Regions from separate parts of the Chloroflexus aurantiacus J-10-fl genome, predicted to be linked through region 1. Evidence: riboswitches for the same ligand, from Rfam matches in the RefSeq annotation. Region 1 holds a riboswitch; the other holds the start of a gene.
The links. Region 1 has a riboswitch for thiamine pyrophosphate ahead of cytX (putative hydroxymethylpyrimidine transporter CytX). Riboswitches for the same ligand answer to the same signal wherever they lie in the genome.

Region 1 (4,697 bases):
CATTAGCCCCGACAATTGCCACCCCCTCACCTGCGTACAGATCGAGATGAACACTGTTCAGCACCCGCCGTTGGCCGGCGGAGAACGAGAGATCGCGCACGCTGAGCAGTGGCGATCCGTTTGCAGAGCGCGGCAAGGCGGGTGGAAGTGGATACATGGTCGCAAGCTGCTGATGATCGACCTGCGCCAGCACAGCCTCTACCGTCAACGGCAATGGCTTCAGGTTGAGAGCACGGCCAATCTGTACCGGCAATGGTGGTTCGAGATGAAATTGCTGAATATCGGCGGCCAGAACCTGAACCGGCGGCCCATCCAGCACAACCTGACCATTGTGCAACACGATCATACGGGTCGCATCGGCGGCCACCAGCCCAAGCCGATGCTCGGCAACGATGATCGTCACTCCTTGCTGATGAAGCCTGCGCAGGATAGCCTGCACCTGCGTCACATGCCTGCCATCGAGATTGGCAAACGGTTCATCGAGGACAACGATCCGCGACCCCATGGCCAGAATACTCGCCAGCGCTACCAAAAGCTGCTCACCGGTGGAGAGCTGTTGCGGATGTCGCGCAAGCAAATGCTCGATGCCGAGCCAACCGGCGACTTCGTCGATACGTTGCCGGATTTCTGCCGGTGCATACCCCAGACTTTCCAGGCCAAAGGCAATCTCACGGGTAACTGTACTGTTGAAGAGTTGCCACTGCGGATGTTGAAAGACCAGACCGATCCGGGTGCATACATCGGCGGGTGACTGTTCACGGGTGTCAACCCCGTCAACCAGAACTGTCCCCTCAATGCTTCCTTCGTACACGTGCGGAATCAACCCGGTAAGTATCCGGCACAGGGTTGATTTGCCGCTGCCGCTGGCACCGCAGAGCAGCACGTATTCACCGGCGTCAATCGACAGGTTCAGGCGACGCAATGTCCACTGCGTCGCCTGTGGATAGCGATAGCTGAGATCACGAACGACGATCTGCCTCAAGGTATGTAACCCCTCTTTGCCGGGTAATCTCACAACACCGGCACGCTCAAGAGCCTTCAACACCACCAGGGCAATCGCCGAACCAAGTGCCGTGCTGCTGAGGAACGAGGCAATCAACAGGTGAAGGGCCATTGAGGTTTGCATGAACACCGGTGCCACCCACAGACCACTCACCAGCGCGGCAATGATCCCGGTACCGATCACCTCACCCAGCGCAGCCAGATACATGTTGCGCGTGGCCCGAAAGATCAAACCGGCAAGCAGCGCACCAATCATTCCACCCGGAAAGGCCAGAATCGTCCCCACCCCCAGCGAGATACGCAGGATGGCGATCACACCGGCAATGCCGGTCGCCCACCACGGCCCTAGCAGTACGGCGGCTATCACATTGATGAAGTGCTGGGTCGGATTCACTCTGGCGATGCCGATGGGAAACGAGGTAAATGGAGCCAGCGCCACACCGAGGGCAATGAGCACCACTGCCTGAGCAATCAGTCGAGTCTTCACCGGTCACTCCTTTCTCGTGATTCATCATTAACTGGCGGTACGGAGCAGACGTTGCCGTTGTACCAACCGTAAAGCCGTGTACATCACAAACGTGATGAGGAACGCCGGTATGCTGGCGCCGATCTGGGGAGCCAGTTGGGTGATGGTCTGATAGATCACCACACCGGCCAGCCACGAAACCATTCCGCTCCACTGCCAGCCCGGAGGTTGGTCGACCAATGTAGCGCTGTGTAGCCCCAGCAGGCGCCGCACCACGAAATAATCGGCCAGCACAACCCCAAAAAGCGGCACGAAGAGCGACCCGATCAACAGCAAAAAGGTGAAATACTCACTCATCGTCAGCAATGTGGCGAGGAGAAACCCGACAACTCCAACCAGAACAATCACCAGGCGCTGATTGAGCTGCGGAAAGATATTCTGCACCGACACCGCCGTTGAGTAGATGTCGGCGAAAGCATTGTCCGTTTCATCGACCAGAATCACCGCCAGCGCCACCACCCCTCCCGTCATCGCCATAATTGCTGTGATGAGGTTTTCCGGTGTGGGTTGAGCCACATTCGCCGTCAGCAGGAAGAGAGCACCAAGCGCGTAAAACCAGACATTGGTGAGCGCAAAACCTGCATACGTTCCCCAGAAGCCGCCGCGTGAACGCCGCACGAAGCGGTTGTAGTCGGCCACCAGCGGAATCCAGGAGATTGGCATGGCCGCTACCAGATCGACTCCCAACCAGAACGGCAGATCACCTGTTCCCGGACGGTTCAAGAGCGCGATGAGATCGTAGCGGGTAAACAGATAGATCGTCATCCAGATGGTCACGCCAAAAACGATCCAGACCCCAAACTTTTCTAGCCACTCGCGCACCACTACCAGTGGCCCACCCAACGCCAGCAAGACACACCAGACCGTGAACACCGCTACCCAGGCGTAATAGTTGCTCACGCCAAAAAGCGCCTGCCCCACGTGATGGGCAGCTAACCCGATCACCCACAGCTCGAAGGCCGTCCAACCGATCAGTTGCACGATATTGAAGATTGAGGCCAGATACGACCCATGGCGACCGAGCACGGGACGCAAGAGCACCATTGTCGGCACGCCGTACACGCTCCCCAATACGCCAACCAGCGCCAGCAACAACGACCCGATGGCAGTACCGATGAGAATGGCGATCAATGCCTGCGCCAGACTTAAGCCAGGAACTAACAACGCCCCCGCCTCTAACACCAACAGGCCAACGCCGAGACTTGACCATAAGACGAAGATGTCGAACCAGCGCAACCGCCGATGTTCAACCGGAACCGGATCGATCCCCCACGTGGGCGGAGCCTGCAAGCGGGGGAACCACGTGCGCAGCCGTGCCTTCAGCGTCATACCAACCTCCAACGATAAACGCCACCCGCGAAGGGGTGGCGTTTAATGCATAAACCACCGTGTATTCCCTTCGCTGGCATTACCCAGAGCAGGTTCACGAGGTCGATGGTGGATAGCGACCATCCTCTCAGCCCGGCTCCCCGATCTCCCTCATACACGCTGTGTGATCAACTTGTTTCCACCAGACGGTGGTTGCCCGCCATTATAAAGTGTTGGCCGAAGAGCTGTCAAGGCGATTTTGCGGAGCGGTCAGAAATCGCCTTCCCTGGTATAGGGATAACTCCACAACGTCACCTGTAACACAATAGACTTAAACCACGCCTGATGCATCCGATCCACCTCCGCCGCTGAATGCCCTTTGCGGGCAAGAAACTCTCTGATGGTAGCGGTGATCGGGTAGATGAAGGCTATCATGTAGCGCAACGGAATCATCGGGACGGATTGTACGCCATCAGTCTGATTCTTCTTCGTGCGGTAATGGCGGAGGGCAATCTCCATCTGGTAGTTGAGCCAGTCCTGGTCGTAGGGTCGCCGACAGGTATCGAGTATCCATTGACCGAAGCGCTGGCGTACTCGACTCAGGTAATCGGCAATTGGCTGGCCGTCAGAGCCGGTGAAGTAGTACACCAGATGAGCGTGCGACGCGACGAATCCGTACCAGAGATCAAGGATTGCATCGACCTGATCGCCGAGCACCTCGCCGGCCATACGCAGATACTGCTCGTCTTCGGCTGTCCACAGCACTGTCTGCTTCAGCAGTTCCCATTCTTCCAGGCTCACCGGCGATTGTGCCACCTGCGCTGTACCATAGGTGTAACCGGGAATCGCTTCGCTCATAACCCACCTCCGGGAAGAGTAGCCCTTTTCTGGTTGCAAGCTCAGTCTAAGCGCGCTATGATAATAAGTGAAATACGTTATTCTTATCTCAAGCATAAGTTAGACTTATCAAACAATGGAACTTCGGCAATTACGCTACTTTCTGGCGGTAGCCGAGGAAGGACACATTACCCGTGCTGCCGAGAAGCTCTACATTTCTCAGCCGGCCCTCTCGCAACAGATCAAACTGCTTGAAGAAGAGATTGGGACGGTTTTGTTCGACCGTATCGGTCGGCGCATCAGGCTGACAGCGGCGGGTGAGATTCTGGTTGCACACGCCCGGCGGGCATTGCAAGAGCTGAGCGAAGCCCAGGTTGCCATCGATGAACTCAATGGCCTGCAACGTGGGATGCTCCGGATCGGTGTTGTGCAAACGGTCAACGCCTATCTTATGCCCGATCTGGTAGCCGCTTTTACCAATGCTTACCCGGCGATTAGCTTGCAGATTGAAGAACTGGCGACCCGCGACATTGAGCAACGACTCGCCGACGGCGATCTTCAGATCGGGATCGGCTTTGTGCCACCAGAGACGGCAGGTGTTACTGGCGAGGAACTATTCAGCGAAGATCTGGTTGTCGTTGTGTCCAGGCAGCATCCCTGGGCTGATCTGCCCCAATTACCGGTACAATCACTTCATCAGCAGCCACTTATTTTGCTCTCAACCACGTTCTGCACCCGTCGGCTTTGGGATCGTTGTACGCATATTGCCGGCATTCAACCACGGGTTCAGATCGAGATGAATACTATCGGTAGTATTCTGGCGGCTGTACGGCAACTCACGCTAGCGACAGTGCTACCGGCAATGGTCTTGAGCGGTCAGCCCGACCTGGTTGGCATTCCCCTGGTCGATCCAACGCCACGGCGCACGGTGGGATTGCTCTTCCGCCACAATGCCTACCGCTGCGCAGCGACACGGGCGTTTGTAGCCATGACCCGCGCAAAACTGAGGGTGTGGGCCTCAAGG
Region 2 (4,697 bases), 610 kb from region 1:
GAAGGTGATGCAGAGCTGGCAAGAGGCGATGCAGCGGGTGATTGAGGCTCAGGCCGAACTGGGTAAAGTGTTGATGGGAGTTGTCAACAACACTGTCGAGAAGAAGTAACGTTGTTTTCTCTGCGTGAATTGACGCTCATTGAGGGAAGTGATGCTCTCTGGTTGCATACACTTCCCTCAATTTCTTTTGCTTTCGGTATCAGTTTGCTATTCAGCAACCCCATACCACGCGGCAAAATGGTGTACCGGGCCATGCCCTTGACCTAAACCTGGTGCATGACGGAGAGCGGTGGTAATGTATTCTTTCGCCTGTGCAACTGCATCAGGTACCGACAGACCCTTTGCTAAACCGGCAGCAATCGCCGAGGCGAAAGTACAACCGGTTCCGTGAGTGTGTCGTGTCTCTATCCGTGGCGCCGTAAAGTACTGATACTGCGCCCCGTCGAAGAGCACATCAACACTATCACCTTCGAGATGTCCACCTTTCACCAGTACCCAGCGCGGCCCCATGGCATGGATCATCTGTGCCGCCTGTTCCATCTCAGCAATAGTTGTAATGTTAAGCCCGGTTAGTGCCCGTGCTTCCGGGAGATTCGGGGTCACGATGGTAGCCAGTGGCAACAACAGCGTGATCAAAGCCTGCTGCGCCTCAGGGTGCAACAATGGATGTCCACTCTTGGCTACCATCACCGGATCAACCACCAGGTAAGGCCACTGATAGGCTCGTGCCTTCTCAGCAACCACCGCAATAATGTCGGCATTTGCCAGCATCCCGGTCTTCACCGCATCGACGCCGATGTCGGTAACGACCGAGTCGATCTGTTGACCGACAAACGCTGCCGGCAATTCCACCACCCCTTGCACCCCCACCGTATTCTGAGCCGTCACGGCGGTCAGTACGCTCATACCATACGCACCCAGGGCCGCAAATGCTTTTAAATCGGCCTGAATACCGGCCCCACCACCAGAATCAGAACCGGCAATCGTCAGACAACGCGGTAACGTCATAGCGCCTTCTCCTGAGTAACTGACACCAGCGCACGCAATTGACGAGCAGCGGCAGTGACATCATCTGCTGCGACTACTGCTGACACAACAGCAATTCCATCAGCACCTGCCCGCATCACATCAGCAGCATTTGCCTGATTAATACCGCCAATTGCCACAATTGGGATCGATACGTGTTGCCGGATGGCGCGTAAACCATCCAGGCCTATCGGCGCTGCGGCATCTGGTTTGGTTGTTGTGGCGAAGATCGGCCCAACGCCGAGATAATCTGCCCCATCACGCACCGCCTGAAGTGCTTCACTGAGATTGTGGGCCGACACTCCCAACAGTTTGTTGCCGATCAATCGTCGCGCCAGTGCCACCGGCATATCATCCTGACCGACGTGAACACCATCAGCATCTACCGCCAGTGCCACATCTACCCGATCATTGACGATCAGTGGCACCCCAGCCCGTCGGGTCAGATCACGCAATTCCAGCGCTTCTTCAATCATCTGCCGGGTTGAGGCATGCTTCTCCCGATACTGCACAACTGTGGCGCCACCAACTATCGCCGCTTCAATCACTGCGCGATGTGAACGGCCTCGCGACAGCCCGGCATCAGTGACGACATACAGCCGCCAGTCAACAATATGGGCGATACTCACAGGCAGATCCTTTCCTTATCAGGGAAACTACCCTGCAACAGCAGTTACCCGTGCCCCGGCACGAATCTGATCAGCCGAAAGATGGTAGATAGCATCGTAAAAGGCCACCTTAAAGCTTGCCGGCCCACGTGCTGCCGGCGCGGCCAGTTCGGCGGCCAGACCAAAACAGGCCAGCGCAGCCGCTGCGGCAAAGGGATACTCGCGCTCAACTGCAGCAAATGCAGCGATAACCGTGGTTGCCGAACAGCCAGTGCCGGTGAGCGTCTTCAGCCATTCATGACCATTATCGACCAGAAACACCCGCTTCCCATCGGTCACGACATCTTGCCGACCGGTAACAGCAACCACAGTACGGTACTGTTGGGCCAGCGCCTTCGCGGCTGCGGTCGGATCATCGACCTCAACCACCGTCTCGACCCCTTTGACCACGCCACCCATCCCGGCCAGCGCACCGATCTCGCCGGAATTACCCCGCACCACCGCAATCTGAAGCTCTTCAAGCAACCGCCGATTACTCGCCGTGCGCAGGCTTGTCGCACCAGCACCCACCGGATCGAGCACGATAGGAATCCCCAGCTCGTTTGCCCGCCGACCGGCAATCAACATCGCTTCAATCCAATCAGGCGACAACGTGCCCACATTCAACACCAGCGCACCTGCAGCGGTCACCATCTCGGCCACCTCGGCTCGATCATGCGCCATAACCGGCAACCCACCGATGTGCAGCGTTACATTGGCCGTATCATTCATCACCACAAAATTGGTAATGTGGTGAATGAGGGGGCGCTGCTGGCGCACCCGTTCGCGCAACTCCGCGATCCGCTCGTTCAGAGTCATCATGGCCTCCTTGCGCCAGCAGACGGCGGAACATCATTGGGCAGGTAGCAAAAAACCGCCCTGCCGCGGCAGGACGGTTATTCCGCAATGCAGACGGTGCAATACACCTGCACCCTGCTCCTCCCTCCGCTGGCATAACCCAGATCAGGTTCAAAGGGTCGGTGTCGGTGGCGATACGCCTAGACACCCTCTCAGCCCGGTTCTCCCAGGCTCCCCTGGCTTATTAGTTACGAAGTATCATATCATGGAAGGATGGCTTGTGCAAGGCTTGTTATCACTCTTGAGTCTCTCAAAATAGACACCGTGTAAGATCTACACCAATCAACGTGACAGGCAACCCTGCACCTACACCATGGAATATTCTTGCAGAAGTCTCCTTACAGATACCGTTTGCAACACGCAATCCTGTGTTGTCACAGCGATTATCGCTGATAAGCCTGCTATGACCAACACCCGGCGGTGGCGTAACCGGCAGGGACGCACGGTCTACCGCCCTTCCTCACCTGCGACGACGGCGAGTATTGCCCCCTCAAGTATTCCGTACCTCAGCAGGGCGGATGCAGCCCATCGGCAGCGGGCACTTTACGGCACAAACGTTTGTCCCCTGCTCCACGTGAAGTTATCTCAAAAAAATACAATACATGGCGTGTGACTCAAGACATACTCCCTCGCCGCCCCCTCGTATAGCAATGTGAACAGGTACACGCACCACCCGTAGGGGCGGGTTCAGAACCCGCCCCTACGGAACCCACCTACCCTATCATGCAGGTGATCCCTACGGATCATTGCGGATGAGATGGATAGTCACGGTTCACCGCATATCCGGTGATAGGTAATGATGCGCCAATGTGATATTACACCCGCTCGACAAGTTGCATATTTTGCACGATATGCTGCATGGCTATGTAGGCAAAGGTACACGCCGGGCCTAACGTGGAACCGGGGCCTGGATAAGTGCCTCCGAACACTGAGGCCGAGGTGTTGCCTGTGGCGTACAGACCGGGAATAGGCTCGCCATTTTCGTGCAGCACCTGTCCCCACTCATCTGTCAACAGACCACCCAGTGTCCCCAGTTCGCCGGGATAGATAGCCGTCGCATAGAAAGGTGGACGTTCTAGCGGGCCGAGATTGGGGTTGGGCTTTACGCGCGGATCGCTGTAGAAACGGTCGTAAGCACTCTCACCACGGTGGAAATCTTCATCCTTACCCTGCTGTGCCATTCGATTAAACCGCACTACTGTGCGTTCTAACCCATCGGGATCGATACCAATACGCATCGCCAGCTCTCGCAATGTTTGCGCGCGCACCAGGAATTGGGAGCTGGTGGCCGATTGCGGCGTAATGCCCGGCGGCAATAACCCAAACGGATAGTAGCGGCGATGACGGCTTTCCATGATCAGCCAGGCCGGAATGGCCGGCGTCTGCCTGTGCCGCTCATATTGCCAACGCCAGCAATCGACATATGAAGCCGACTCGTTCATGAAACGCTCGCCCTTGCTATCAACAATGATGGAGAACGGCAACGAGCGCTCGCCGACCAGAAACGACACCTGACCTTGCGGGAGTATCACCACAGGCCCACCCCAGGCCTTATCCATTAAGGCTACCGCCGCACCGAGAGCCTGGGCGGCACGAATGGCATCGCCTGTATTGCCCGATGCACCTACAGCCCAGTCGGTACTCGTGGGCTTGGGAAGATAGCGTTCACGCATCTCGCCGTGATGCTCAAAACCACCCGCTGCCAGCAACACCCCTCTACGAGCTGCCACACGCAGAGTGCGCCCTTCACGGCGCACAACAGCGCCGGCAACCCGTCCATGATCAACGACCAATTCTTCGAGAGAGCTTTCGAGCCAGATCGGGATATTCCGTTGCAGACATAACCAGAGCAGTTGGCCTACGAGCGACGCCCCCAGACCCATCGGCACCTTACCCAGCGCTCGTTGAAAGAACCGCCCAAAGACACGCATGGCCATGAGGAATCCGCGCACTGTACGCAACGAAACCAAAAAAGAAGCAACCTCATTTGTATGTATCGGTATTGGTGGCGCACCCGGGAAAGGACGGAGCCGTTTCAGCCATGGCCCTAATTGACGGCCGTCGAAGATGCTTCCCTCGATGGCGCGCCCGCGTTTCGAGCCACCAGGACGTTCAGGGTAGTAATCTGGATACCCGATGGCGGCATGCCACCGAAAGCCAAGGCGA

Region 2: another riboswitch for thiamine pyrophosphate. It lies ahead of thiM (hydroxyethylthiazole kinase); the one in region 1 lies ahead of cytX (putative hydroxymethylpyrimidine transporter CytX).

Annotation. Positions count from the first base shown of each region.
Region 1 covers NC_010175.1:1,084,080-1,088,776, forward strand. Annotated here, with positions in the region: gene thiW (energy coupling factor transporter S component ThiW) at 1-1,489, opposite strand, end outside; gene cytX (putative hydroxymethylpyrimidine transporter CytX) at 1,517-2,857, opposite strand; TPP riboswitch at 2,906-3,019, opposite strand; gene CAUR_RS04155 (protoglobin domain-containing protein) at 3,107-3,694, opposite strand; gene cynR (transcriptional regulator CynR) at 3,810-4,697, shown strand, end outside.
Region 2 covers NC_010175.1:471,701-476,397, forward strand. Annotated here, with positions in the region: gene CAUR_RS01900 (hypothetical protein) at 1-109, shown strand, start outside; gene thiD (bifunctional hydroxymethylpyrimidine kinase/phosphomethylpyrimidine kinase) at 208-1,008, opposite strand; gene thiE (thiamine phosphate synthase) at 1,005-1,655, opposite strand; gene thiM (hydroxyethylthiazole kinase) at 1,683-2,492, opposite strand; TPP riboswitch at 2,597-2,719, opposite strand; gene CAUR_RS01920 (FAD-binding protein) at 3,347-4,697, opposite strand, start outside.